DNA from 2 places in the Stenotrophomonas chelatiphaga genome. Region 2 is predicted to be linked to the other one. Evidence: riboswitches for the same ligand, from Rfam matches in the RefSeq annotation. Region 2 holds a riboswitch; the other holds the start of a gene.
What was found. A riboswitch is a leader RNA that binds a small molecule or an ion and turns the genes downstream of it on or off. The one in region 2 is predicted to bind glycine.
Positions count from the first base shown of each region.

Region 1: linked by a shared signal. The riboswitch ahead of RTX79_RS08010 (trimeric intracellular cation channel family protein) and the one ahead of gcvP (aminomethyl-transferring glycine dehydrogenase) in region 2 are both predicted to bind glycine.

Region 1 is NZ_DAMBRS010000004.1:89,848-104,546, forward strand. Features, by position in the region: gene sppA (signal peptide peptidase SppA) at 1-617, opposite strand, end outside; gene RTX79_RS07970 (MATE family efflux transporter) at 739-2,103, opposite strand; gene RTX79_RS07975 (DUF3106 domain-containing protein) at 2,362-2,934, opposite strand; gene RTX79_RS07980 (hypothetical protein) at 2,927-3,928, opposite strand; gene RTX79_RS07985 (primosomal protein N') at 4,344-6,521, shown strand; gene RTX79_RS07990 (glutathione S-transferase family protein) at 6,673-7,293, opposite strand; gene RTX79_RS07995 (NYN domain-containing protein) at 7,354-8,181, opposite strand; gene RTX79_RS08000 (NAD(P)/FAD-dependent oxidoreductase) at 8,285-9,568, shown strand; gene RTX79_RS08005 (GIY-YIG nuclease family protein) at 9,649-9,912, opposite strand; glycine riboswitch at 9,953-10,043, shown strand; glycine riboswitch at 10,056-10,149, shown strand; gene RTX79_RS08010 (trimeric intracellular cation channel family protein) at 10,231-10,848, shown strand; gene RTX79_RS08015 (MdtA/MuxA family multidrug efflux RND transporter periplasmic adaptor subunit) at 11,119-12,285, shown strand; gene RTX79_RS08020 (multidrug efflux RND transporter permease subunit) at 12,282-14,699, shown strand, end outside.
Region 2 is NZ_DAMBRS010000010.1:8,972-23,670, forward strand. Features, by position in the region: gene RTX79_RS12830 (response regulator transcription factor) at 1-81, opposite strand, end outside; gene RTX79_RS12835 (ArnT family glycosyltransferase) at 176-1,924, shown strand; gene RTX79_RS12840 (phosphatase PAP2 family protein) at 2,032-2,790, shown strand; gene RTX79_RS12845 (phosphoethanolamine transferase) at 2,787-4,433, shown strand; gene RTX79_RS12850 (M2 family metallopeptidase) at 4,541-6,526, shown strand; gene RTX79_RS12855 (hypothetical protein) at 6,610-7,002, opposite strand; gene RTX79_RS12860 (multidrug effflux MFS transporter) at 7,061-8,296, opposite strand; glycine riboswitch at 8,603-8,705, shown strand; gene gcvP (aminomethyl-transferring glycine dehydrogenase) at 8,766-11,633, shown strand; gene RTX79_RS12870 (hypothetical protein) at 11,913-12,143, shown strand; gene RTX79_RS12875 (amino acid permease) at 12,194-13,576, opposite strand; gene RTX79_RS12880 (AraC family transcriptional regulator) at 13,659-14,369, opposite strand; gene RTX79_RS12885 (catalase) at 14,490-14,699, shown strand, end outside.

The DNA.
Region 1 (14,699 bases), on a different contig from region 2:
CCCAGCTTGTCCTGCAGGCCGGTGCGGAAGTACTGGCGATAACGGCCGAGGCCTTCCAGCAGTACCGCGCCCATCGGGTCAAGGTAGACCTCGTCGGCCTGTGCGGCCAGCAGGTACTGCGACTGGCCCATGCTTTCGCTGTAGGCCACCAGCTGCTTGCCGGACGCACGCAGCTGCTGCAGCGAAGCGGCGACTTCACGCAGCGAAGCGAAGCCGGACGGCTGCAGCTTGTCCAGTTCCAGCACCACCCGCTCGATCTTCTTGTCTTCGCGCGCCGCATCGATCGCACGGATCAGGTCGCGCAGCTGGATCTCTTCGGCACTGGTATCGCCCATCGCCTTGGCAAAGGCGCGGCTGACCGGATCGGCGCTGAACTGTTCGACCAGCCGGCCTTCCGGTGCGATCACCAGGGTGGTGCGGTCCTGCAGCGATTTGCTTGCGCCCGCGCCCATGCCGGCCGCCACGACCAGCGCGACCAGGATGAAGAACAGCAGGCCGAAGAACAGCACGTTGAGGATCAGCCGCCGCGTGAAGTTCATCACGTCCCACAGCCCGACGAAGAACGCCGCGATGGGATTGCGTCGCGCGGGGGGCAGCGGTGGCACGGTTTGGTTCATGGATTGCTCCGGTTGGCGTCTTGCCGTGGAAATTGCGGGGTCAGCATAACGGGTGTGGTTGCGCGCAGCATCGGACACAAGTAAGGGGGCCACCGTGAAGTGGCGCGCGCAGTGCCGGCATTCAGGACAGCGCGGACTGCCCCACGCGGGCGCCGCTGCGGTGCAGGCGCCAGCCCATCAGGATGGCGGCAGCGGTGAGCCCGACGATCAGCCCGATCCACATGCCCTGCGGCCCCATGCCCAGCGCCAGGCCGAGCCCGGCGCCCAGCGGCATGCCCAGCCCCCAGTACGCGAACATGGCGATGAACATCGGCACGCGGGTGTCCTTCAGGCCACGCAGCGCGCCGGCCGACAACACCTGGATGCCATCCGGGAACTGGAAGGCGGCCGCGTACAGCAGCAGCGTGGAGGCCAACCCGGCGACCGCCAGGTCATTGGTGTACACCCCGACGATGGCATCGTGGCCGAACAGCAGTGCCAGCGCGGACACGGTCTGGGTGCCCATGATGATCGCGTAGCCGGCCCATGCCGCGCGCCGGACGCCGTGGCCATCGCCGCGCCCGACCGAGTGCCCCACCCGCACCGTGGTCGCCTCGGCCACGCCCATCGGGATCATGAAGCACAGCTGGGCGACGTTGATGGCGATCTGGTGCGCGGCGGCCTCGTTGGCGCCCAGCCGCCCGATCAGCAGCGCAGTGACGATGAACAGACCGCCCTCCATCAGCACGGTGATGCCGATCGGCAGGCCGGTACGCAGCAGGTCCCAGATCGCGCGCCAGCGCGGGCCCTCGAAATGGCTGAACAACTGCAGGTGTGCGAAGCGCTTGGTTTTCCATAGATAGGCGCCGAAGCACAGCGCCTGCAGCCACATCATGATCGCCGACGCGATCCCGAGGCCTTCGGCGCCCAGCTCCGGGAAACCCAGCCTGCCATTGGCCAGGACGTAGCCCATCGGCGCCAGCACCAGCAGTCCGCCGAAACCGATCAGCATGGTCGGCAGGGTCCAGTGCATGCCTTCGCTGAGGTAGCGCATGCAGAAGTACAGGGTCAGCGCCGGCCCGCCCCAGCGCACCGCATGCAGGAAGGCGGTGGCGCCCGGCACGATGTCCGCTGCGATGCCGAAGGCAGGCAGCAGCGGGGGCACCACGCTGAGGAAGGTGAACATGATCAGGCCCAGGCCCAGCGCCAGCCACAGGGCCTGGCGGAACAGCGGGCCGATTTCACGCTCGCGGCCGGCGCCGTGCAGCTGCGATACCGAGGCGGTCAGCGAAATCAGCGTGCCGATCGGGATCAGCATCGGCAGCCACAGCAACGCGGTACCGATGGTCACCGCAGCCAGCGTGTGGGTGCCATGGTGGCCGGCGATCACGTTGTCGACGAAGGAGATCAGGCCGGTGGAGACGTGGCCGAGGACCAGCGGCAACGCGAGGATGCCGGTGGCGCGCACTTCTCGGCTGAAGCGCGGGGCGGGGGATGCGATGGACATGGTGCTGCAGAGGGTCGGCGACTACGGCTGCGCGCGAAGGGCACAGACACCGGGTTGCGGGCCGACATCTTACCCGTTCCGTGGAGACGGCGATGGTGCCTGCCGGCGGATGACCGATTGCTGGCAGGTGATGACCGCCCCGGTGGGTGACTACTGCCCCGGTGGGTGACGCCCCCCGGTGGGTGAACACCTCCCCAGTGGGTGACGACCGTTGGTCGTCACGCCCCTCCCGCGCCCGCCATCAGGCGGCGCGAAGGATCAGCGCCCCACCTGACGGGCCAGCCACGCATCGCGCTGGGCCGGCGCCACGGACAGGAATTCGGTCCGCACCGTATCGCGCTGCTGCGGCGGCGTGCGCTGCGCGACCAGCGTCAATTGCGACACCTGTGCCGGGGTCAGCTGCCGCAGCATCGCCAGGGTGGCATCGCGCTGGTTTTCCGGCACGTAGCCGAACATGCCCTGCAGCCGGCTGAAATGCTCGCCCAGCAGCGGCCCCAGGCGCCAACCATCGCGGAACGCCTGGTCCTGTGCGTTGAACTGGTCACGCAGCTCCTGTTGCTTGGCCAATGGAAGGGCGGCAAAACGCTCGGCGGCCTGGCGCACGCGCGCCCGTTCGGACTCGCTCATCGCCCGCCACGCGGCGTATTCGCTGCGGCGCTGGCGCTTCTGCTCCGCACCGAGCTGCTGCCACGGCATCGCCGCCGGGGCAGCGGGACTGCCGATGGCGCCGGGCCCTGCAGGCACCGACAGCGGCAGCGCGGTGCGGTCCGGAGCGGCGTGTACCAGCCCGGCGGCGCCCAGCAACACCAGCAGGCAGTGACGCTTACTCATCGGCGGCCGCCGTTTCCAGCGCGGCCGCGACCGGTTCGGGTCGGGTCGGCCTGGCCTGCGATTCGTCGACCGGCAGCGGGCCGCCCGCGGCCGACCAGGCATGCAGGTCGGCATCGGCCAGCAGCGGGAAATCACGGTCGGCGAGCATCGCCGCATCTTCGGTCGCCATCGGATCGGCAGCGGCGGCGGCCACCTTCGGCGGGTCACCCTCCAGGGCTTCGACCGTGACCGGACCGGCCTCGCCTACCGCGCCGTCGGGGACCACCGCGGGCGCATCGGGCACATGTGACTGCCAGGCGCGCCAGCCGAGCCCGGCCAGCAACAGCACCAGCACGGTGCCCAGCAGGATCGCCGGCCCGCGCCAGCGGCGCTGCTGCGACGACCGCCGCCGTGGTGGCGTTGCAGACGTGCGCGGCTCGGCCGCCGGGGCACGCCAGGTCTTGGGCGCCTCCTCTTTCCTGCCCGCCGCCACCGGCTGCTGCAGTTCCTTCAGGCGCTGGGCAGGCAGTTCGCGGATCTGCTGCTGCACCTGTTCGGCCAGCACCCGCCACGCCTGCGCGTCCGGGTTGCCGTGTGCATCGCGCGGACAGGCGGCAGCCAACGCTTCCTGGTAACCGTCTACATCGGTATCCAGCAGGCGCGCGGCGGTATCTTCGTCCAAACCTGCGCCGATCCGCAGCAGCAGGGCCAGGCGGACCAGCGGCTGCAGGCTGCCCAGGTGGGCCAGGGTGCCCTCCCAGCGGCCGGTAGGTGTTTCGCGCAGCGCCTGGCGGGCCGCCAGCAGCGCCCAGAAGCGCGGCGGCCACTGTGCCATCGGCAGATCGCTGGCGACCGCGGCAAACGCGCGCATGACCGCGACCAACGCCTGTTCAGCGCGTGCGGCATCACCGGTCTGCAGTTCGGCGACCACCAGCGCACGACGTTCAACGCCACGAAGAAATGCCGACAACGCACCGGCCGCAGTAGGGGATAAAGAGGCGGACGCTGCCGTCATCAGGGACTCCAGGAATTCACGCGGAATGATAGCTGCTCCCAACCAGCGACGCCGAGGGCTTGCTAGTCACGGGCGTTCGTGCTGCACGTTGTGCACAGCGTCAAGAAATCGGTCGTCCGCTGATGCCCATGCCGCCCGGACCTTATGTTTCAGCGGCATTTAACACATAAGCCATTGATTTTGAATATTAATATTGTGTGGCTAATTTTTGACCATGACAAGATCAAGGCTGTCGGCATCGGCACTTGCCGCCTTCCACCCAAGCTAACGCACAGACTTATCCACAAAAGATGTGGATAACCCTGAATCTCCAATGGACTCCGATATTTACCTCGTGTTTAGGGTCTCTTCACTGAGGAGTGACGCCCCTGAATGCGCTCTGCGGGGACGTTCAGCGGGTCGGTACACTGCCCAGATGGATGCTCCCCTGCCCACCCTGCGCATTGCCCTGCCGGTCCCGTTGCCGCAGCTGTTCGACTACCTGCCACCGGAGGGCGCGGCACCGGACGTGGTCGTCGGCTGCCGGATCCGGGTGCCGTTCGGCCCGCGCGAACTGGTGGGCGTGGTGGTGGAACAGGGCAGCGCCGATCCAGCGGCCAGCCTGCGCCAGGCCCTCACCTGGCTGGACCCGGCGCCGCTGCTGCAGGCCGAGTTGTGGCACAGCCTGCAATGGCTGGCCCGTTACACCCACGCGCCGCTGGGGGAAGTGCTGTCCACCGCCCTGCCCGGCCCGCTGCGGCATGGCGAGCCGATGCCGGAAACCCACCACTGGGGCTGGCAGCTTTCTACCGATGGGCGCGAACAGCGGGGCAGCCTGCGCGCCGGCAGCCGACCGCGCCAACTGGCCGAACTGCTGGCCGATGCGGTGGTCGATGAAGACGTGATCGCCGCGCGGATGGACGATTGGCGCACAGCGGCACGCAGCCTGGCCAAGCGCGGTCTTGCCGAGCGCGTGGCGTTGGCGGTGGCGCCGTTGCAGGCCAGTCCGCTGGGCGGCCCGACCCTGAACCCGGAGCAGGCCACCGCGGTGCAGGCGATCACCGCCGCGCAGGGCTTCGCGCCGTTCCTGCTGGACGGGGTCACCGGCAGCGGCAAGACCGAGGTCTACCTGCAGGCGATCATCCAGTGCCTGGCGCAGGGCCGGCAGGCGCTGGTGCTGGTGCCGGAAATCGGCCTTACCCCGCAGACCCTGGCACGCTTCCGCGGCCGCCTCGGGATTGCCGTGCACGCCTTCCACTCCGGCCTCAACGACAACGAACGCGCGCGGGTCTGGGCGGCGGCCTCGCGTGGCGAAGCGCGGGTGATCGTGGGTACGCGCTCGGCGATCTTCATGCCGCTGCCCGAAGCAGGCCTGCTGATCGTGGATGAGGAACACGACAACAGCTACAAGCAGCAGGACGGCATCCGCTACCACGCCCGCGATTTCGCCCTGGTGCGGGCCAAGGCGCTCGGCATTCCGGTGGTGCTGGGCAGCGCCACCCCGGCGATGGAAACCCTGCACAACGCGCATGCCGGCCGCTTCACCCACCTGCGGTTGAAGGTGCGTGCCGGCGATGCCATGCCGCCGCGCGTCCGCATCCTGGATGTGCGCAAGCGTCCGCTTCGCGATGGCCTGTCACCGCAGGTGCTGGAAGGCATCGCCGAGCACCTGCGCAACGGCCAGCAGGTGCTGGTGTTCAAGAACCGCCGCGGCTATGCGCCGGTGCTGTTGTGCCACGACTGCGGCTGGACCGCGCCCTGCCAGCGCTGTGATGCGCCGATGACCGTGCACGGCGCGGGCCGGCGCCTGCAGTGCCACCACTGCGGTGCGCGGCAGGCCGCCCCGTTGGCGTGCCCGGCCTGCGCCAGCCTGGCGCTGCAGCCGCAGGGCATCGGCACCGAACGGCTGGAGGAACACCTGGTGCAGGCCTTCCCGGACGTGCCGGTGCTGCGCATCGACCGCAGCACCACTTCGCGCCGCGATGCACTGGAACAACAGTTGGCCCGGCTCGGTGACCAGCCCGGCATCCTGGTCGGCACGCAGATCCTGGCCAAGGGCCACGACCTGCCCAAGCTGACGCTGGTGGTGGTGGTGGGCATCGACGAAGGCCTGTTTTCTTCCGACTTCCGCGCGACGGAGAAGCTGGCCCAGCAGTTGATCCAGGTGGCCGGCCGCGCCGGGCGCGCGCGCGATCCCGGCGAGGTCTGGCTGCAGACCCACCATCCGGGCCACCCGCTGCTGGAAACCCTGGTCAACGGCGGCTACCACCCGTTCGCTGCGGCCGAACTCAACCAGCGCCAGGCCGCCGGCTTCCCGCCGTTCGCCCATCTGGCGCTGCTGCGCGCCGAAGCGCAGCAGGTCGAACATGCCAATGCGTTCCTGCTGGCCGTGCGTGCGCTGGTGGGCGAACAGCCGCACCTGGAAGCCTTCGGGCCGATGCCCGCACCGATGCCACGGCGGGCAGGCTACCAGCGCACGCAGTTGCTGCTGTCCAGCGCGCAGCGCCCCGCGCTGCATGCCGTGCTGGACCACGTGGCACCCTTGCTGCAGGGCCTGCCGGAGGCACGCAAGGTGCGCTGGTCGCTGGACGTGGATCCGGTGGACCTGTACTGACGGCCGTTGGTAGTGACGGCCGCTGGCCGTCAAGCTGTTCCCGCTGCGCTCGCCGCGCATGGCTATGCCGGTCGTCCTGACCGGCACCCTGCGGGCCGTCGCAAGCGACATTGGCAGCGGCTCCTGCCGCTGCCTTCGGCACTACCCGCCGTCAGCTCATCCCGGTCATCACGCCGCGCTGGTACGCCGGACGTTCGCGCAGGCGTGCATACCAGTCCGCCAGGTGCGGAAGGTCAGGGCGCTGGATAGGCATCTCGAACCACGCATACACCAGCGCGCCCAACGGAATATCGCCCATCGCGAAGCGGTCGCCGGACAGCCACGGCTGCCTGGACAACGCGGTATCGGCCATCGCCAGCAGGTCGCCGGCCTTGACCAGCGCCGCGTTGATGCGGACCTCATCGCGATCCGCCGGTGCGGTCCGCATCACGCCCCAGATCAGCTCGCTGTACAGCGGTGCCATGCGCGAGGTGGTCCAGTCCATCCACTTCTCGCCGTGCGCGCGCTCGGCCGCATCTTCCAGGTACAGCGTGCCCAGCGCATAACGCGCCGACAGATAGCGCACGATCGCATTGGATTCCCACAACGGCAGGCCGTTGTCTTCGATCGCCGGCACCAGCCCGTTGGGATTCATGGCTTGGTACTCGGCGGCCTGGGTGCCGCCGAAACTGCCGCCGACTTCGATCGACTCATACGCCAGCCCGATTTCCTCGGCACACCACAGCACCTTGCGCACGTTGCTGGAATTGCGGCGGCCCCAGATCTTCAGCATGTGGTTTTCCTTGCAGGCAAACGTGCGCCGGCGTGGCGCGGGACCGCTACGATACGCCGGTCAGGCTGGCGTGGTGTTGCCGGTCTTGGCGGCCCTTTTGGTTGCCTGCGTGGCCACCGGCTTCTTCGCCAGTGCCCGCACGTACGACGATTTGCCGTCCTTCTTCATCTCGAACAGGCCGATCGCCGCCAGCAGGTCGCTGAGCTTGCCGTAGCCGTAGTTGCGCGGATCGAACGAGGCCTGGTTGCCGATCTGGCTGCCCACCGGCCCCAGGTGCGACCAGCCGTCCTCGCCTTCGGCCGAGGCCACCGCACGGCGCAGCAGGTTGACCAGCTTGGTATCGCTGCGCATTTCCGCACCGGTCTTGCGCGGTCGTGCCTCGCTGCCGGCCTCGCCCGCCTCGCCGGTGGTCGCGCCTTCCGGATGGGCATCCGGCGGACTGGCGTGGGCCTGCCCCAAGGCTTCCAGGTAGGTGAATTTCGAACACGCGTTGACGAACGGATCCGGGGTCTTCTTCTCGCCGAAGCCATACACCTTGACCCCGTCGGTGAGCAGTCGCATCACCAGCGGCGTGAAGTCGGCATCGCTGGACACGATCGCGAAACCATCCAGGTTGCGTGCGTACAGCAGGTCCATGGCATCGATCACCATCGCCATGTCCGACGCGTTCTTGCCGCGGCTGTAGGCGAACTGCTGGATCGGACGGATCGCGTACTCGTGCAGCACCGCTTCCCAGCCTTTGAGGCTCGGGCTCTTCCAGTTGCCGTAGGCGCGACGGACGTTGGCCACGCCGTGCCGGGCCACTTCGGCCAGCACCTCCTCGATCTTCGATGCGGGCGCGTTGTCGGCGTCGATCAACAGGGCAATGCGCTTTTCCGGCTCGGACATACCTGCTCCAGGCTGACGATGGTGTTCGGACAGTATGTTCCACACCGGCAGCGCGCCGTGTGACATGCGATCATCCCAACGCCCCCCTACTGGAGCCACGCGAATGACGCGCGAGCGCACCCCCCACCTGGTCATCGTCGGCGGTGGTTTCGCCGGCCTCTGGGCGACCCGCGCCCTGGCCAGCGAGCGCATCCGTATCACCCTGGTCGATCGCCGCAACCACCATCTGTTCCAACCGCTGCTTTACCAGGTGGCCACCGCCGGGTTGTCCGCCCCGGACATCGCCGCCCCGCTGCGGCATATCCTTGGCCACCAGCGCAACGTGGAAGTGCGCCTGGGCGAAGTCACCCGCATCGACAAGCAGGCGCGCAGCGTGCAGTTGGTCGATGGCACATCGCTGGAGTACGACACCCTGCTGCTGGCCAGCGGTGCCACCCACGCCTACTTCGGTCACGACGAATGGGCCAAGGATGCGCCGGGCCTGAAAACACTGGACGACGCCATTGCCCTGCGCCGCAAGCTGCTGCTCGCCTTCGAGCGTGCAGAGGCCGAGCCGGACCCGGAAAAGAAAGCCGCCTGGCTCAGTTTCGCGGTGGTCGGCGGCGGCCCCACCGGTGTCGAACTGGCCGGCACCCTGGCCGAGATCGCCCGCCACACCCTGCGCAACGAGTTCCGCCACATCGACCCGGCCTCGGCCCGGGTGCGGCTGGTGGAAGCCGGGCCGCGCGTGCTGTCCACCTTCCCGGACGTGCTTTCGCTGAAGGCGCGTCGCCAACTGGAAAAGCTCGGCGTGGAGGTACTGACCGGTACGCCGGTGACGGCCATCGACAGCCTGGGCTTCCAGCTGGGCGAGCAGTTCGTCCCCGCGCGAACCGTGGTCTGGGCCGCCGGCGTGGCGGCATCGCCGCTCGGCGCCACGCTGGAAACGCCGCTGGACCGCGCCGGACGCGTACTGGTGCAGCCCGACCTGACCCTGCCCGGCCACCCGGAACTGTTCGTGGCCGGCGACCTGGCCGCCCTGACCCAGGCCGATGGCCGGCCGGTGCCCGGCGTGGCGCCCGCCGCCAAGCAGATGGGCAAGCACGTGGCCGACACCATTCGTGCGCGCCTGCACGGCAAGCCGGCGCCGGGTCCGTTCAAGTACGCCGACTACGGCAACCTGGCCACCATCGGGCGCATGGCCGCGATCGTGCACCTGGGAAAACTGCAGTTGTCCGGGCTGCTCGCGTGGTGGTTCTGGCTGGCCGCCCACGTGTTCTTCCTGATCGGCTTCCGCAACCGCATGGTGGTGCTGTTGAACTGGGCGGTTGCGTACTGGAGCTACCAGCGCAGCGCGCGGATCATCTTCGGCGACGTGAAACCGCCCAAGGACCCGCCGCGCGGGTGAGCGGCGCCCGCCGACCATGGGTCGGCGCTAGAGAGCGATGCCGGTAGCGCCGAGCCAGGCTCGGCGGACGGACGCTGGCGCTACAACGCCTCGCTCAGCCACGCCAGCTTGCGCGCGCGGGGCTGCTGCTTCAGCTGCCACTCCGCGCGCGAGGCTTCGGCGCGGTCCGGGTACTGGCGCACCGCGAGGATCTGCAGCGGCGGGCGCGCCCGGGTGTAGCGCGCGCCCTTGCCGGCCAGGTGGGCGGCGAACCGTGCCTGCACATCCGTGCTGATGCCTGCGTAATAGCTGCCGTCCCGGCATTCGAGCAGGTACAGGAACCAGGGCGTGTCGGGGCGGGCCATGCTGCGATTATCGCCCAACCGCCGCCAGCGGCTACACTACGCGCCGGATGCAGGAGAGTGGTGCCACGCTGGCACCCGCCGAAGGCGCAGGCTCCCATGATCGCTCAGGCCGGTGGAATGGCATTCCACCAACCATGTATCCGAATCGCCGAGCTGGAGAGAGATCCGCAGGGATCCGCCGAAGGGGCACGCGGACTCGTCCGCTGAACTCTCAGGCAAAAGGACAGCGGGAGCGGCACCGGTCACCTTCGTACGTCGCTGCCCCGGCATCGGCGCTGCGTGCTGCGTGGCCGGCCCCACCGCGTCCGGAGCCTGCCCATGTTGCTGTCCATCATCTACCTGATCGCCATTTCCGCCGAAGCCATGACCGGTGCGCTGTCCGCCGGCCGCCGCCGCATGGACCTGTTCGGCGTGGTGATGATCGCCTGCGTCACCGCCCTCGGCGGTGGATCGCTGCGCGACATCATCCTCGGCCACTATCCGCTGGCCTGGGTGAAGCATCCCGAATACCTCGGATTCACCGTGTGCGCCGCGCTGATCGCCACCTGGGTCGCGCGCTGGATGCACCATTTCCGCCGCACCTTCCTGGTGCTGGACGGGCTGGGCCTGATCGCCTTCACCCTGATCGGCTGTGCGATCGCCCGCGATGGTGGCCACGCCACGCCGATCGTGCTGATCGCCGGCATGCTGACCGGCGCCTTCGGTGGGGTGCTGCGCGACATCCTGTGCAACGAAGTGCCGCTGATCTTCCAGAAGGAGCTGTACGCGATCATTTCGCTGCTGACCGGTGCGGCCTACCTGCTGCTGCTGCGCTGGAACGTGGCCGACAACACCGCCATCCTGTGCTGCCTGGCCGGGGGCTTCGCGCTGCGCCTGCTGGCAATCCACTACCGCTGGGAAATGCCGAAGTTCGTGTACCACGACGAAGTGCATTGACGGATCTACGTTGACGGCCAGCGGCCGTCACTACCGGATTGCGGTTGACGGCCAGCGGCCGTCACTACCGGGATGCGTGCGCCCATGACCAAGGTCATGCGGAAACCTGTCGCGCAATTGGCTACCATGGCGGCCCCGTCGCGCAAGCGGCGGCATCCAGCCACGCTGCTTCGGCGGCCCCGCCAGACAACCCTCCCCACGTTGCCAGGCCTGCAGTGACGGATCCTGGCGCAGCACTTCCCTGCGCCATCGCAGGGTGCAGGATGCCCCATGCCGCTTGACCCACCGTCGCGCCCCCGCCGTAACCGCACGCTGCTGCTGGCAGCTTCCTTCGTGATGCTTGCCGCGCTGCTGGCATGGTGGGCGTGGCCGCGCGCCGACGTGGCGGCAGACGATGCCGGCGGGCGCAAGCCGACCCCGGTCCGCATCGCCCGTGCCAGCGCTGAACCGCTGCAGCTGCGGCTGAAGGCGATCGGCACGGTGACCCCGTTGCACAGCGTGGTGGTGCGCAGCCGCGTGGATGGCGAACTGCTGAAACTGCATTTCAACGAAGGCCAGCACGTGAAGGCCGGCGACCTGCTGGCGCAGATCGATCCGCGTCCGTACGAGGTCCGGCTGGCACAGGCGCAGGGCACCCAGCAGCAGAACCTGGCCGAACTGGAAAACGCCGAACGCCAGCTGCGGCGCTTCGGCGAACTGCATGCGCAGAACTACGTCTCCGGGCAGGAACTGAGCGACCAGCAGAGCAAGGTGCGCCAGTTGCAGGGCCGCCGCATGAGCGACCAGGCGACGGTGGATGAAGCGAAGCTGCAGCTGCAGTACACCCGCATCACCGCACCGGTCAGTGGCCGCGTCGGCCTGCGCCGCGTGGACGTCGGCAACCTGATCCGCAGCAGCGATGCCGACGGCCTGGTGACGCTGGCGCAGACTGCGCCGATCAGCGTGCTGTTCACCGTGCCCGAACCGGAGCTGCCGGCCCTGCTGGACGCCGTGCGCAGCCAGCCCGCCCTGGCGGTGCAGGCCTGGGCCCGCGAAGAACGCGCTGCGCTGGGCAGCGGCGAACTGTCCAGCGTGGACAACGTGATCGACACCGCCACCGGCACGCTGAAGCTGCGTGCACAGTTCGCCAATGCCGACGACGCGCTGTTCCCCAACCAGTTCGTCAACATCCGCCTGCAGCTGGGTGCGCAGGACGCGGTGGTGATCCCCGATGCCGCGGTGCAGTTCGGCAGCAAGGGCAACTACGTGCACGTCATCGACAAGGACGACAAGGCCCAGCGCCGCGACGTGGTGCTGGGCCCGGCCGACGGCACGCGCGTCTCCGTGCGCAGCGGCCTGAAGGCCGGCGAGAAAGTGGTGGTGGAAGGCATCGACGGGCTCGAAGACGGCAGCGCCGTGCGCATCATCAGCGAGGACGCTGCGCAGGCCGGCGCATGAACCTGTCGCGCGCCTTCATCCTGCGTCCGGTGGCGACCACGCTGCTGATGGTGGCGCTGCTGCTGGCCGGCGTGCTGGCCTACCGGCTCTTGCCGGTGGCTGCCCTGCCGCAGGTCGACTACCCGATCATCCAGGTCACCACGCTGTATCCCGGGGCCAGCCCGGAACTGACCACGCGGATGGTCACCGCGCCGCTGGAAAAACAGCTGGGGCAGATTCCCGGGCTGAAGCAGATGTCCTCCACCAGCTCCGGCGGGGCATCGGTGGTGACCCTGCAGTTCGACCTGGCGGTATCGCTGGGCGTCGCCGAACAGGACGTGCAGGCGGCGATCAACGCGGCCGGCGGATTCCTGCCCGATGACCTGCCGGTGCCGCCGGTGTACCGCAAGGTCAATCCGGCCGACACCCCGATCCTGACCCTGGCGGTGACCTCGCAGGGCATGGCCCTGCCGCAGGTGCATGACCTGGTGGACACCCGCGTGGCGCAGCGGTTGGCGCAGCTGCCCGGCGTCGGTCTGGTCAGCCTGGCCGGTGGCCAGCGCCCTGCCGTGCGCATCCAGGTCAACCCGTCGGCGCTGGCCGCCAACGGGTTGGGCATGGACCACATCCGTACCGCCATCGCCGCGGCCAACGTCAACCTGCCCAAGGGCAGCTTCGACGGCCCGATCCGCGCGGTGATGCTCGATGCCAACGACCAGATGCGCAGCGTGGACGAATACCGCGCGCTGGTGCTGAGCTGGCGCGACGGCGCGCCGCTGCGGCTGGGCGACGTGGCCAACATCACCGACGGGGCCGAAAACCGCCAGCTCGCGGCCTGGTCGGGCACCACCCCGGCGGTGCTGGTGAACATCCAGCGCCAGCCCGGCGCCAATGTCATCGCGGTGGTGGAACAGGTCCGCCTGCTGCTGCCGCAGCTGCAGGCGTCGATGCCGGCCGGGGTGAAACTGGAGGTGCTGAGCGACCGCACCGAATCGATCCGTGCCTCGGTGCGTGGCGTGCAGAAGGAACTGGTGCTGGCGATCGGGCTGGTGGTGCTGGTGACCTTCGTGTTCCTGCGCAGCCTGTCGGCCACGCTGATCCCCAGCATCGCCGTGCCGCTGTCGCTGGTGGGCACTTTCGCGGTGATGCTGCTGGCCGGCTTCTCGCTCAACAACCTCACCTTGATGGCCCTGACCATCGCCACCGGCTTCGTGGTGGACGATGCCATCGTGATGCTGGAAAACATCGCCCGGCACCTGGAGGAAGGCCAGACACCGATGAGCGCCGCGCTGAAGGGCGCGCAGGAAATCGGATTCACGCTGATCTCGCTGACCGTTTCGCTGATCGCGGTATTGATACCGCTGTTGTTCATGGCCGACCTGGTCGGTGCGCTGTTCCACGAGTTCGCGATCACCCTAGCGGTCGCCATCGGGATCTCGTTGCTGGTGTCGCTGACACTGACCCCGATGCTGTGCGCACGCTTCCTGCGGCCGGGCGCGCACCGGCACGAAGGCGTCGGTGGGCAGAAGGGCGACATCTTCGACCGCATCATCGCCCTCTACGACCGCCAGCTGCACTGGGTGCTGCAGCGCCAACCGTTGATGCTGGTCGCCACCGTGGCGACGCTGCTGCTCACCGTGGCGCTGTACCTGGCGGTGCCGAAGGGCTTCTTCCCGGTGCAGGATGCCGGCCTGGTGCAGGGCATCAGCGAAGCGCCGCAGGCCATTTCCTTCCAGGCCATGCGCCAGCGCCAGCTCGCCCTGGCCGCGGCGATCGAACAGGACCCGGCGGTGGCCAGCCTGTCCTCGTACATCGGCGTGGACGGCAACAACGCTGCGCTCAACACCGGCCGGCTGCTGATCGAACTCAAGCCACACGGCGAGCGGGGCGGCGACGCCGGTGACATCGCCAGCGTCATGGCGCGCCTGCAACAGCGCGTGGCCGGCATCCCCGGCATCACCCTGTACCTGCAACCGGTGCAGGAGCTGGGCATCGAGGACCGCATCAGCCGCAGCCAGTACCAGTTCACCCTGACCAGCCCCGACGTGGACACCCTGCAGCAATGGACGCCGATCCTGCTGGAGGAGCTGCGTCGTTCGCCGGCCCTGCGTGAGGTGGCCAGTGACCTGCAGATGCAGGGACGGCAGGCGCGCGTGGTGATCGACCGCGATGCCGCCGCGCGCCTGGGCGTGTCCGTGGAGGCGGTGGCCGATGCGTTGTACGACGCCTACGGCCAGCGCCAGATCTCCACCATCTTCACCCAGGCCAGCCAGTACCGCGTGGTGCTGGAGGCCGACCCGGCCCGGCAACCCGGACCGGAAGCGATCGCCGGGCTGCGCGTGCGCAATGCGCAGGAACAGGCGGTGCCGCTGGGCGCGGTAGCGCGCATCGAACAGGGCCCGGCGCCGCTGCTGCGCAACCATGTCGGGCAGTTC
Region 2 (14,699 bases):
CAGCACGTGCCCGCGCGACTCGAAATAGTCGAACAGATTGGCGACCAGTTGCCGATTGTCCTCGATCACCAGCAGACGCATGGGCGTATCCATCCCGTAGTTCCCTGCATGGTAGCGCCGCCGATGTCGGAATCCCGTGCCCCCCGCGCTTCCGACGAATTTCCCACGTGCCCGGATGGATAGTCCGGCTTTGCCCGGATGCGCCCCCCCCCCCTTGTCCCCGCCTTCCTTCCCTCGTGCGCGCTGGCGCCTGCCCCTGCTGTGGCTGCTGGTAGTGATCGCACTGGCAGCCGGCATCGGCATGCGCCTGCCGCAGCCGCCGGACGAGCCCCGCTTCGTGCTGGCCGCGCGCGCCATGCTGGACTCCAGCCAGTGGCTGGTGCCACACCGGGGCAGCGAGTTCTACGCCGAAAAGCCACCGGTGTACATGTGGATGCAGGCAGCGACACAGCAGGTGCTGGACTGGAAGGGAAGCTTCCTGCTGCCTTCCCTGCTGGCCGCCCTGCTCAGCCTGTGGCTGGTGGCCGACCTGGCACGTCGGCTGTGGTCGCCGCGGGTGGCGCCCCATGCCATGGCGGCCCTGTTCTGCAGCCTGCAGTTCGGCCTGATGGCCAAGCGCGCGCAGATTGACATGGTGCTGGTAGCGATGACCACGCTGTCGTTGTGGGGCCTGCTGCGGCACCTGTGCGAACGCCGCAACCTGCCGGCGCTCTGGTTGGCCGGCATCGCCGCTGGCGTGGGCACGGTCACCAAGGGGGTCGGCTTCCTGCCCCTGCTGGTCGTGCTGCCGTGGTTGGCGTGGCGGTCCGGTTACCGGCGGCTGCGCGGCCACGTGGCGCCGGGCCCCGCCCCCTCCACGCTGGCCTGGCTGCTGCCGTCCTTCCTGCTCGGCACTGCGGTCTGGCTGGCGCCGCTGGGTTGGGCGCTGCTGCGCCAGCCCGACCCTGCCCTGCAGGCGTATGCGCATGAACTCCTGTTCAAGCAGACGGCCACCCGTTACGCCCATGCCTGGCACCACGTGCAACCCGCTTGGTACTACCTGCAGGTGATGCTCACGCTGTGGCTGCCCGGCAGCCTGCTGCTGCCCTGGCTGCTGCGGCCGTGGTGGCGGCGGTTGCGTCGCACCGATGCACGCCTCTGGCTGCTGCTGGGCTGGGCCGTGCTGGTGCTGCTGTTCTTCACCCTCAGCCCCGGCAAGCGCGAGGTCTACCTGCTGCCGATGCTGCCGGCGCTTGCGCTGGCCAGTGCCCCGCTGTTGCCCGGCCTGCTGCGCCGGACCGGTGTGCGCCGCTACCTGCTGGGCTACAGCATCGCGCTGGGGCTGCTGGCGATCACCGTCGGGGCCCTGTTGGTGTACGCCGCGCCATGGGCCGTAGCGCAAGTCGAGCGACGCGCGATGCCGACCAGCCTGTTGCCCGTTCTGGGGGCAGGCCTGCTGGTCCTGGGAACCGCCGTACTGGGGCTATCAGCATGGCTGCGGCAACGCCACGCCGGCGCACTGGTGCTGGTGACCCATGCGTTGCTGTGGTGCGTGTACGGCGCCGTGCTGCTGCCCGCGATGGACCCTTACGCTTCCGCTTCGGCCCTGATGCAGCGTGCAGGCGCACGGATCGGGCCACAGGCCGAACTGGGCCTGCTGGCCTGGCGCGAACAGAACCTGCTGCAAGCCGACCGACCGGTCCGCGAGTTCGGCTTCAAGCGTCCGTGGGACCTGCAATGGCAGGACGCCGGCCAATGGATCGCTGCTGCGCCACAGACACGCTGGCTGCTGGTGCTGGATGCGGCGATCAGCCCCTGCGTGGATACCGCGCAGATCATCGACATCGGCATGTCCAACGGCAATCGATGGCAGCTGGTACCGGGAACGGCGTGGTCCCGCACGTGCCACGCAGCGGCGCGCGGGGCAAGCGACGCTGAAGACTGAGCCAGCGCGGCGGCGCGGTCCGGTTTAACCGAAGCCGAACATCGCTCCGATTTTTCTCCGACATCGCGCTACCTAGCATGGCCGCGGATCCTCCAAAGGCCTTGTGCATGCACCGCATCGCTGTTCCCGGATATCCGCTCCCACGCATTCGGCAGATCGCAGGCAGCGGATTCACTGCACGTCACCTGTGGCTGCCGTTGATCGCTGCCGCCCTGATTTTCAGCGCGCTGGTGCTGGGCGGCGACCAGTGGATCGCCGACCGCGTCTTCGCGCTCGAAGGCCAGCACTGGCTGCTGCGCGATGCGTGGGCCACCACCGTCCTGATGCACACGGGCGGCAAATGGCTCAGCGCCACCGCAACGTTGCTGGTCCTGGTGCTGTGTTTCCACCAGTGGCGCTACGGCAGCAATCGCCACCTGCGCTGGGCGCTTCTGTATCTCGTCCTGGCCATTGCACTGGGCACCGGCGCGGTATCGCTGCTGAAATCGCTGACCCACATGGACTGCCCGTGGGACCTGCTGCGCTATGGCGGACAGCGTCCGTTCGTCGGCCTTCTGCAGGCGCGGCCCGCCGCCCTGCCCGCCGCCGCCTGCTTCCCTGCCGGCCAGGCCAGTGCGGGTTACGCATGGGTCAGCCTGTATTTCTTCGCGCTGCTGTGGCGACCGGCCTGGCGCTGGCGCGGGCTTGCCGTCGGCCTGCTTGCCGGCATAGCGCTGGGGCTTGCCCAGCAGCTTCGCGGCGCGCATTTCATGTCGCACGACCTGGCCACGCTGAGCGTCTGCTGGCTGCTCTCGCTGGGCCTGTATGCGCTGGCGCGTTCCCGCCTGCCGCGTCGGGCCGGGCACGCAGCGGGGGCGCGCGCATGAATGCCACCGTCGCACGCGGCGTACGGCTGCCGGCCATGGCTTGGCTGCAGTGGCGCCCGCTGATCTCCAGCGAGGCGCTGATCGCGCTTGCCAGCCTGTACTTCGCCGTCGCAGGCAATGGGCTGTTCTGGTCCAGCGCAATGGCCACCCACCCCGGCAGCATCCGCTATGCCGTGTCGCTGCTGCTGCTGCTGCTCGGGACCCACGCCTTCCTGCTGGGTCTGCTGGTCTGGCGCTGGAACGGCAAGGCCGTGGTCAGCCTGCTGATCCTGCTGACCACGCTGGCTTCGCACTACATGAGCCGTTACCACATCTACCTGGATGCGGACATGCTGCGCAACGTGCTGGCAACCGACCGCCGCGAAAGCCGCGAGCTGCTCACCGCCTCGCTGGCCGGGCCGTTGCTGATCGGCATGCTGCCGGTGATCGCGCTGTGGCGGGTGCAGTGGGCGCAGCGGCGCTGGCCCGGCACCCTGCTGTGGCGCGCCGGCTTCCTGCTGCTCGCCGCCAGCGTGGCACTCGGCGGTGCGCTGCTGTCGTTCCAGGAAATCTCCGCGTTGATGCGCAATCAGCGCGAAGTGCGCTACCTGGCCACGCCCGCCAATGTCCTGCTGGGACTGCCGCGCGCCCTGCGTGGCGACAACCCGGTGCAGCGCGCGCCCAAGTTGCCGATCGGCACCGATGCCCAGGCAATGCCCCGCGTGGCGGGAAGCAGGCCACGCCTGCTGCTGGTCGTCATCGGCGAAACCGCGCGTGCGCAGGACTGGGGGCTCAATGGCGGCACGCGTGAGACCACCCCGGAGCTGGCGCAGAAACCGGTGATCAACTTCCCCGACATGCATTCCTGTGGCACCAGCACCGAAGTATCGCTGCCCTGCATGTTCTCCCCGTGGGGACGCCGCGACTACGACGAGAAGAAAATACGTGCGCACCAGTCGCTGCTGCATGTGCTGGACCATGCCGGCATCGCGACGCTGTGGCGTGACAACCAGTCCGGCTGCAAAGGCGTCTGCGATGGACTGCCATTGCAGTCGCTGACCGATGCCACCACGCCGGGGCTGTGCGTCGACGGTCGCTGCATGGATGAGATCCTGCTGCAGGACCTGCCGGCACAGGCCCGCGCGAAACCCGGTGACCGGGTCATCGTGCTGCATCAGCTGGGCAACCACGGGCCAGCTTATTTTGAACGCTATCCGCCGCGCTTCCGCCGCTTCACGCCTACCTGCGATACCGCTGACCTCGGACGTTGCACGCGTGCCCAGATCGCCAACAGCTACGACAACGCGCTGCTGTACACCGACCATGTACTGGCCCAGGCGATCGGGCTCCTGCAGGGGATGGAGGACTACGACACCGCGATGATCTATGTCTCAGACCATGGCGAATCGCTGGGAGAGAAAGGCCTGTTCCTGCACGGGGTGCCCTACGCGATCGCACCGCAGGAGCAGACCCATGTGCCGATGACGATGTGGTTCTCACCGCAGTTCGTGCGCGACCGCAGGCTGGACCTGGCCTGCCTGCGCGAGCGTGCCGGCCAGCGCACCGACCACGATGCGCTGTTCTCCTCCGTGCTGGGCCTGATGCAGGTGCGCACCGCGCTGTACGATCCGCAGCACGACCTGTTCGCCCGCTGCGAAGGCTGATCGGCGTGCGTCGTCCCGCCCCGTAGTGCCCTTCATTGCACTGCCCCTTGCGGCAGCGGGCCCGGGCCACTAGCCTTCAGCGGTCGTTCACCACCCAAGGACCACCCGTGAAACACCGTCATCTCCTGTTGGCGTCGGCAATCGCCGCCGCCACGCTGTCGCTGGCCGCCTGCAAGAAGGAGCCCACCCCGGGCACCGACACCGCGACCGCAACGGCGCCGGCTGGCGAAACCGCCGACCAGTTCGTGGCCCGCATCAACGCCGAATACAAGGCCGCGTACCCGGAGATGACCTCGGCGCAGTGGCTGTCGTCGACCTACATCAACGGCGATTCCGAACGCGTGGCGGCCAAGGCCAACGAACGCTCGCTGACCCAGCTCAACAGCTGGATCGAACAGGCGGCCAAGTTCGAAGGCCAGCCGATGTCCGACGACAGCAAGCGCGCGCTGCAGCTGCTCAAGCTGATGTCGTCGATGCCGGCCCCGCGCGACCCGGCCAAGCTGGCGCAGCTGACCCAGATCGCCACCCGCATGGAAGGCAGCTATGGCGCCGGCAAGTACTGCACCGACGCCAATGATCCGAACTCCTGCCGCCAGCTCGGCGACCTGGAACAGGTGCTGTCCAGCAGCCGCGACTACGACCAGCAGCTGGATGCGTGGCAGGGCTGGCACGGCACCACCAAGAACATGCGGGGCGACTACCAGCAGTTCGTCGGCCTGGTGAACGAAGGTGCCAAGGGGCTGGGCTTCGCCGATGCCGGGCAGATGTGGCGCAGTGGCTATGACATGCCGCCGGAGCAGATCGGCCCGGAAACCGATCGCCTGTGGGAACAGGTCAAGCCGATGTACGAGCAGCTGCACTGCTACGCCCGCGGCAAGCTCGACGCCACCTATGGCAAGGACAAGGCCGAAGTGGGCAACGGCCTGATCGCCGCCCACCTGACCGGCAACATGTGGCAGCAGGACTGGTCCAACCTGTGGGACCAGCTGCAGCCGTATCCCGGTGCCGGCAGCCTGGACATCACCGCTGCGCTGGAAAAGCAGTACCAGGTCAACCTCAGCGGCGCGCTGGCCAAGGCCGGCAGCAACGCCAACGTGGAAAGCCTGTACAAGGCGCAGCGTGAAGCCGAACTGCGCACCGCGCGGCAGATGACCGAACGCGCGCAGGACTTCTACGTGTCGCTGGGCATGCCGGCGCTGCCGAAGTCGTACTGGGAGAACACCCAGTTCATCAAGCCGCAGGACCGCGACGTGGTCTGCCATGCCAGCGCCTGGGACATGAACATGGAAGGCGACGTGCGCACCAAGATGTGCATCAAGCCGAACGAAGAGAACTTCACCACGATCTACCACGAGCTCGGCCACATCTATTACGACCTGGCCTACAACCCGCTGCCCCCGCTGTTCCAGGGCGGTGCCAACGATGGCTTCCATGAAGCGATCGGCGACACCATCGTGCTGGCGATGACGCCCAAGTACCTGAACTCCATCGGCCTGGTCGACAAGCCGGAAGAAAGCCGCGAAGCGGTGATCAACAACCAGATGCGCATGGCGCTGTCCGGCGTGGCCTTCCTGCCGTTCGGCCTGATGATCGACCGCTGGCGCTGGGGCGTGTTCGACGGCTCGATCACCCCGGACAACTACAACAAGGCCTGGTGGGACCTGAAGGCGCGCTACCAGGGCGTGGCCCCGCCGACCACGCGCGGTGAAGAGTTCTTCGATCCGGGCGCCAAGTACCACGTGCCGGGCAACACGCCGTACACCCGCTACTTCCTGGCGCGCATCCTGCAGTTCCAGTTCTACAAGGGCCTGTGCGATGCGTCCGGCTACAAGGGACCGCTGCACGAATGCAGCTTCTACGGCAACAAGGAAGCCGGGCAGAAGTTCTGGTCGATGCTGAGCAAGGGCGCCAGCCAGCCGTGGCAGGCCACGCTGAAGGAGCTCACCGGCGGTGACAAGCTCGATGCCGGCCCGATGATCGAATACTTCACCCCGGTCAACGCCTGGCTGAAGGAGCAGAACCAGGGCCAGGTCTGCGGTTGGCAGGCCAGCGCCGCAGCGCCGGCAGCACCGGCAGCGCCTGCAAAGCGCTGATCATCCGGTGGCGTCGGGCATGGCCCGGCGCCACCTTCGGACGTCATGCAACGCCGGGCATCGCCCGGCGCGATCAAGCGGGGTCAGTTGGCCTTGCCGGCGGCCATCTTCGCTGCCAGCGCGTCCTTGAACTCATCGAAACTGAGCCCCTGCGCATTGGCCTCGGCCTGCGCGGCATCGCGCAGCGCATCCGAATACACCAGGCGCACCGGCGTGCCCTTGCGTTCGTGCAGTTCGCCGGCCTGCATGATCAAGGCCAGCACCTGGGCGGCGCTTTCACTCTGGCCGGCGATGCGGCCATCCATGCCCAGCACCCATTCACCATCGCGTCGCACCACGCCGGCCAGCAGCGTGCGCTGCTGGTCACGCAGTTCGGCGTGCGGCTCGACCGGCGAGGCCTGCGCGGCTTCGCGGTTGGCGGCCTGGGTTTCGCGGCGCCGGCGGATGTCACGGCGCAGTTTGGAGGTGGTCGACATCAGGGGAGTACGGGCAATCGGGGTGGCAAGGATACCGCACGCCACGCGCGGACCTGCTTCACGGCGGGCCGCCTGCGGCCACCCGCAGTGCCTCTTGGTCGCGCTCGCGCCGGTGTTCCCAGTACCAGAACACGAAGCCCACGGCGAAGAATGCCGCCTGGCCCAGGGCCAGCTGCAGCGGCGAATGGCTCAGCAGCGGCGACACCAGCCCGGCCACCAGGGTGCTGACCATCAGCTGCAGGAAGGCCTGCAACGACGACGCCAGCCCGCGCTGGTGCGGGTACATGTCCAGCACCGCCAGCGCCAGGATCGGGAAGATCAGCGCCATGCCCAGGCCACCGATGAAGATCGGCAGCACCGCCCAGGGCAGCGCAAGCTGCGGCGCGGTGGCCACGTAGGCGATGTTCAGCACGGCGGAGACCGCGCAGCAGATGAAGCCGATGCTGACCTGGCGGGTCGGCGTGGTGCGGCCGGCCATGCGCCCGGACAGGAACGAACCGGCCGTCATGCCGCCGATGGTCGGGATGAACAACCAGGCGAATCCGCCCTCGCCCAGCCGCAGGTGCTGCATCACGAACATCGGCGCGGAGGCGATGTACAGGAAGATGCCGCCGAAGTTGATGCTGCCGGCCAGCGCCAGCCGCATGAAGCGAGGATTGGAGCCGATGCGCAGGTAGTCACGCACCAGTCCGCGCGGCGACAACGGCGTGCGCGCGGCGACCGGATGGGTTTCCGGCAGGAAACGCGCGGTGGCCACCAGCAGCAGCAGCGAGAACACCACCAGGAACCAGAAGATCAGTGGCCAGCCGGCACCGCTGAGCAGGATCCAGCCGCCGATGATCGGCGCGATGGCCGGCGCGATGCCGAAGATCATCGACACCTGGCTCATCAACCGCTGCGCATCGTGGCCGTGGTACAGGTCACGGATCACCGCGCGGCCGACGATCATGCCGACGCCGGCCGACAGGCCCTGCAGCGCGCGGAACATCAGCAGCGTGGTCAGGTCGGTGGACAGGGCACAGCCGACCGAGGCGCCCACGAACACCACCAGGCCGCCGAGGATGACCCGCTTGCGTCCCCAGGCATCGGACAGGGGGCCGTGCGCCAGGCTCATCAGGCCATAGAACAGCAGGTAGACACTGACGGTCTGCTGCACCGCCACTTCGTCCACCCCGAGCCGCTGCGCCAACTGCGGGAACGCCGGGAAAATGGTGTCGATGGAGAACGGGCCGAACATCGCCAGGCCTGCGAGCAACAGGGCCAGACGGCGGGTCGAAGGCGAGGCGGCAGTCATGGGAGCGTCCGGAGGAGCCGCGCAGGCCATGCACGGCAGGCGCCCGACCCGGTCCAGGCAGGACAGGAAGATGGCGCCGGATGAATACGAGAGTGGCGCCATGATAGGCCGTTGGCCGCCCCAATACCATGCGATCCGGGCCGAATCCGTCCGGTAGGTCGTGACGCATTCAGCGGGGTCTAGCGGGCTGCCGCTCCCCCGGCTTCCACGCGGGCCGCTATAATCGGCGGGCAACAAGGTGGGAGAAGCAGGACACCGCTGCCGAAGGCGCAAACGCCCGTAATCGCTCAGGCCCGTGACCACCCGCATCAAAACTCTGGAGAGACCGGTTCGATCCGGCGCCGAAGGGGCACGAAGCCGCGCACACGCGCGCTTCCAAACTCTCAGGCAAAAGGACAGAGGGGCGCCCCGCGGGCTGCTGATCGGCAGCCTGCCCACGTGCGTGCCCTTTCCCGACGGATCCTTCGCCATGTCCCAGAACACCCCTTCGTTGCGCGAGCTTGAACACCACAACGCGTTCGTCGAGCGCCACATCGGCCCCAACGACGCGGAGATCGCGCAGATGCTCGGCGTGGTCGGCCATGCCTCGCTGGATGCGCTGACCGATGCCATCGTGCCGGCCCGGATCAAGTCGCCGGCGCCGCTGGCGCTGCCCGAATCGATCACCGAAGTGCAGGCACTGGCCAAGATCCGCGCCATCGCCGACCAGAACACCGTGCTGCGCAGCTTCATCGGACAGGGCTACTACGGCACCCACACGCCGAACGTCATCCTGCGCAACATCCTGGAAAATCCGGCGTGGTACACCGCCTACACCCCGTACCAGGCCGAGATCTCGCAGGGCCGCATGGAAGCGCTGATCAACTTCCAGACCCTGTGCGCCGACCTGACCGGCATGGAAATCGCCAACGCCTCGCTGCTGGACGAAGCCACCGCCGCCGCCGAGGCGATGACCCTGGCCAAGCGTTCGGCCAAGTCGAAGTCGGACACCTTCTTCGTGCACGACGCGGTGCATCCGCAGACGCTGGAACTGCTGCGCACCCGCGCCGAGCCCCTGGGCATCGTGCTGCGCGTCGGCACCCCGGCTGAAGCACTGGAAGCGGAGGCGTTCGGCCTGCTGCTGCAGTACCCGGACACCTTCGGCCAGGTCGCTGACCACAAGGCGCTGGTGGATGCCGTGCATGCGCGCGGCGGCCTGGTCGCCGTGGCCACCGACCTGCTGGCACTGACCCTGCTGGCCGCCCCCGGCGAATGGGGCGCGGACATCGTGGTCGGCAACAGCCAGCGCTTCGGCGTGCCGTTCGGCTTCGGCGGTCCGCATGCGGCCTTCATGGCCTGCCGCGATGCCTACAAGCGTTCGATGCCGGGCCGCCTGATCGGCGTTTCCATCGACGCCCAGGGCAACCCCGCCTACCGCCTCACCCTGCAGACCCGCGAGCAGCACATCCGCCGCGAGAAGGCCACCTCCAACATCTGCACCGCACAGGTGCTGCTGGCGGTGATGGCCTCGATGTATGCGGTGTACCACGGCCCGGACGGTCTGACCCGCATCGCCCGCCGCACCCACCGCCTGGCGGCGATCCTGGCCGCGGCCCTGCGCAGCAACGGCGTTGCCGTCGGCAGCGACTTCTTCGATACGCTGCACGTGACCGGCATCGATGCCGCCGCGATCCACCAGGCTGCACGCGCGGCCGGTTACAACCTGCGTGCCATCGACAGCAGCTCGGTCAGCATCAGCCTGGACGAGACCGCCACCCGCGAGGACGTGGTCGCGCTGGCCGCCGTGTTCGGTGCGCAGGCCGACGTGGATGCGCTGGACGGCAGCACCGCCGACGCGATCCCGGCCGACCTGGTGCGCCGCAGCGACTTCCTGACCCACCCGGTGTTCAACACCCACCACAGCGAGCACGAACTGCTGCGCTACCTGCGTTCGCTGGCCGACAAGGACCTGGCGATGGACCGCACGATGATCCCGCTGGGCTCGTGCACGATGAAGCTCAACGCCACCGCCGAGATGATTCCGGTGACCTGGCCGGAGTTCGGCAACATCCATCCCCTGGTGCCGGCCGACCAGGCCGTGGGCTACAAGGCGCTGATCGAAGGCCTGGAAGCAATGCTGGTGGAATGCACCGGCTACGACGCGGTGAGCCTGCAGCCCAATTCCGGCGCGCAGGGCGAATACGCCGGCCTGCTGGCGATCCGCGCCTATCACCGTTCGCGCGGCGATGACCATCGCGATATCTGCCTGATCCCCGATTCGGCCCACGGCACCAACCCGGCGTCGGCGCAGATGTGCGGCATGAAGGTCGTGGTGACCAAGACCGACGCCAACGGCAACGTCGATGTCGAAGACATCCGACGCAACGCGGAAAAGTACAGCGACCGCCTTGCCGCGCTGATGGTCACCTACCCGTCCACGCACGGCGTGTTCGAAGAAGAGATCGTGGAGATCTGCGAGATCATCCACCAGCACGGCGGCCAGGTGTACACCGACGGTGCCAACATGAACGCCCTGGTCGGCGTGGCCAAGCCCGGCAAGTGGGGCTCGGACGTGTCGCACCTGAACCTGCACAAGACCTTCTGCATCCCGCACGGCGGCGGCGGTCCCGGCGTGGGTCCCTGCGCGGTGAAGTCGCACCTGGCCCCGTTCCTGCCGCGCGTGCTCGGTGGCGAAGGCGATGTCGGGATGGTTTCGGCGGCCTCGTTCGGCAGCGCGTCGATCCTGCCGATCAGCTGGATGTACATCACGCTGATGGGCAGCGAAGGCCTGCGCAAGGCAACCCAGGTCGCCCTGCTCAACGCCAACTACATCGCCACCCGCCTGGCCCCGCACTTCAAGACCCTGTACACCGGCCGCAACGGGCTGGTGGCGCATGAGTGCATCCTGGACGTGCGTCCGCTGGAAAAGACCAGCGGCATCGGTGCCGAAGACATCGCCAAGCGCCTGATCGACTTCGGTTTCCACGCCCCGACGCTCAGCTTCCCGGTCGCCGGCACGTTGATGGTGGAGCCGACCGAAAGCGAATCCCAGCACGAGCTGGACCGCTTCATCGACGCGATGATCCAGATCCGCGAAGAGATCGCTGCCATCGAAGATGGCCGCCTGGAGCGCGAGGACAACCCGCTGAAGAACGCACCGCACACGGCCACCGCGGTGACCGCCAGCGAGTGGACCCACGCCTACCCGCGCGAACTGGCGGCGTTCCCGCTGGCCAGCCTGAAGCAGTCCAAGTACTGGCCGCCGGTAGCCCGCGTGGACAATGTGTACGGCGACAAGAACGTGATGTGCGCCTGCATCCCGGTCGATGCATACAAGGATGACGAAGTCGACGCCTGACCTGCCTTCCCGGGCAGCCGATGGTCAACCACAAGGCCCGCGCAAGCGGGCCTTGTGGTTGATGGACAGGTCTCCACCATGGCCATCATGAAGAACGACGACAAAGAAGCACGCAGGCCCCTGACGGCTGCGCTCCTGATTCCCTGATGGGTTTGATGCGACGGCAGCGGGACGATGCTGGCACGTTCCGGCGCGACAGCCCGGAACGGCCCCGCATCAATCGGGGCACGTCCCCTTCCTGCAGCGCAGGGAGTCTCTCGTCACCAGTGGAGCCATTCCATGAAACGCATCAGATCACTTCCCGCCATCGCCCTGCTCAGCGGGCTGCTTGCCGCGCCGGCCGCCCTTGCGCAGGACACCGCCGACCAGCGCGGCGTCGTCGACTGCGGAGTGCAATACGCCGCCTGCATCATCACCCAGAGCATCTTCACCTGTACGGCGAAACTCGCTCTGTGCCTGATGAGCGGTGGCGATGACAATGGCTCAGCCAGCATGGACCGCCGTGACTGACAGCGTCCCTCGGTGCGTAGCGGTCTGGACCGCTACGCCTTCACCGCCGCTCAGCCTGCGTGGCTGCGCAGACGCCGCGCAGCGGCGCTGCAGCCGGCGATGAACAGGGTCAGGACCACCATCGACAGGAACTGCAGGCGGGTCTGGTCGCCGTACAGCAGCAGCGCGAAGATCAGGGCCAGGATGGCCAGCGCCAGCGCCGTCAACCAGGGGAAAGCAGCCATCCGGAACGGCAGCGCCACCCCGGCGCGGTCCGCCCGCCGACGCAGCACGAGCTGCGACAGCAGCGACAACGTCCACACCAGCAGGCAGGTGGAACCGACGATGTTCAGCAGCACCGGCAGCACCCTGTCCGGGAACACCAGCTCCATCACCGTAGCGGCGAAGCCGAACAGCACGCTGGCCAGCACAGCCAGCACCGGCACCTGGCGACGGTCGGCCCAGCCGAGCACGGCAGGCGCCTCGCGGCGCTGTGCCAGCGAGAAGATCATCCGCGAAGCGCCATATAGATTGGCGTTGAGTGCGGACAGCAGCGCGATCACCGCAACCAGCGTGATGGCGGTCCCGGCGCCGGGGATATTGGCCGCTTCCAGCACGGCAGCGAACGGCGATTTCAACGCCTCGCTGGTCCACGGCACCACCGCGATGATGACGCTCAGCGAACCGATGTAGAACACCAGGATACGCCATGCCACGGTACGGATCGCGCGCGCGATGCTGCGCTCGGGGTCCTCGGTTTCAGCCGCGGCGACCGCTACGATCTCGGTGCCGCCGAAGGCGAAGATCACCACCAGCAGCGCCGCGCCGACGCCGGCCAGGCCGGTCGGGGCAAAGCCGCCATTGCCGGTGAAGTTGGACAGGCCCGGTGAGGTCGCATCCGGCAACCAGCCCAGCAGCAGCGCCGCACCGATGGCGATGAAGCCAAGGATCGCGGCCACCTTGAGGATCGCGAACCAGAACTCGAACTCACCGAAATTCTTCACCCCCAGCAGGTTGATGGCGGTGAAGAACAGCATGAACGCCAAGGCCGCCATCGGCACCGACAGGCCGGTCCATACTGTCGCCAGCAGGCCGGCCGCGCCTACCGCTTCGGCGGCGATCACGATCACCAGCTGCACCCACCACAGCCAGCCGACGGTGGCACCGGCGGTCGGGCCCAGGGCGTCGGCGGCATACACCGAAAACGCCCCGCTGGTCGGCTTGTTGGCCGCCATTTCGCCCAGCGCGTTCATCACGATGATCACCAGCGCACCGGCGACCAGGTAGGACAGCAGCACGGCCGGGCCGGCCAGCTGCACGCCAACCCCGGAGCCGAGGAACAACCCGGCGCCGATGGCACTGCCCAGCCCCATCATGATCAGCTGGCGGGGCTTGAGCGCATGCCCAAGGCGGGGGGTCGAAGCAGGAGCGGCAGGCGTCGGGTTGGCAGGCATCGAAGGACACTGTGTGCGGCAACAAGGCCGTCACATTACCTTGTCCGGCGCGCCGGTGGGATAGGCCGGATGGCCTGCCGGCTCAGCCGCCTGCCAGTTCGGAGATGCGCGCCCGGTAGGCGCGTGGGGAAAGCCCCGCCTCCGCCTTGAACTTGCGGGTGAACGCGCTCTGGTCGCTGAAGCCGCAGGCCTGGCCGATGCTGGCGATGCTGTCGTTGCCATGCAGCAGATGCATGGCCATCTGGATACGCAACCGGGTAAGTACCTGCTGCGGGGTCATCTGGAACACCTTGCGGAAGCTGCGCTCCAGTTTGGACAGCGAGAACCCGGTGATGTCCAGCAGGGTCTGCATGCGCACGTTCTCGGCGTAATGCGCATTGAGGTGGGCCAGCGCCAGTCGCAGGTGCTCGTACTGCGCGCCCAGGCTGTGCTTCTGCCCCAGGTCGCGTGAAATGCCGATCAGCCCCTTGATCTCTCCTTCCACGACCAACGGACGCTTGCAGGTCAGGCACCAGCCCGGTTCCCGGTTGGCGAACAGGTGCAGTTCCATCAGGTTTTCGATCACCGCCCCGGCGATCACCCGGGCATCCTGGTCGGCGTAGTCCGCGCTCAAGCCGGTGGGATAGATTTCCGCCGCCGTCCGACCGATCACGTCCTTGCGCGATTTCAACCCGAGCCGGCGCAGCATGGTCTGGTTGATGTGGGTGTAACGCCCCTCGCGGTCCTTCATGAAGAACAGCACGTCCGGAATGGCGTCGAACAGGGCTTCGATGTCGGCAGGTTCAACACGCATGCCCACAGCATAGCCGACCGCCGTTTTGCCTGCGCGCTCACCTGCACGGGACCGTGGATTAACACATCACCGGCCACAGTCGAACAGAGACCCCCCGCCAATCCACCAGGAGATCCTTCGATGGCCGCCAGCAAGCCCTCCGGCAAGCGCGCACCCGCCCAGCCCACGTCCGCACCGTCGTCCAGCGAGGCGCTGGAACAGCGCGGCCAGGGCGATGAACTGCACCAGCTGGCCGGTGGCTCCCACCCGGTACTCACCAGCAACCAGGGCATTCCGGTTTCCGACAACCAGAACTCGCTGCGTGCAGGGCCGCGTGGCCCCAGCCTGCTG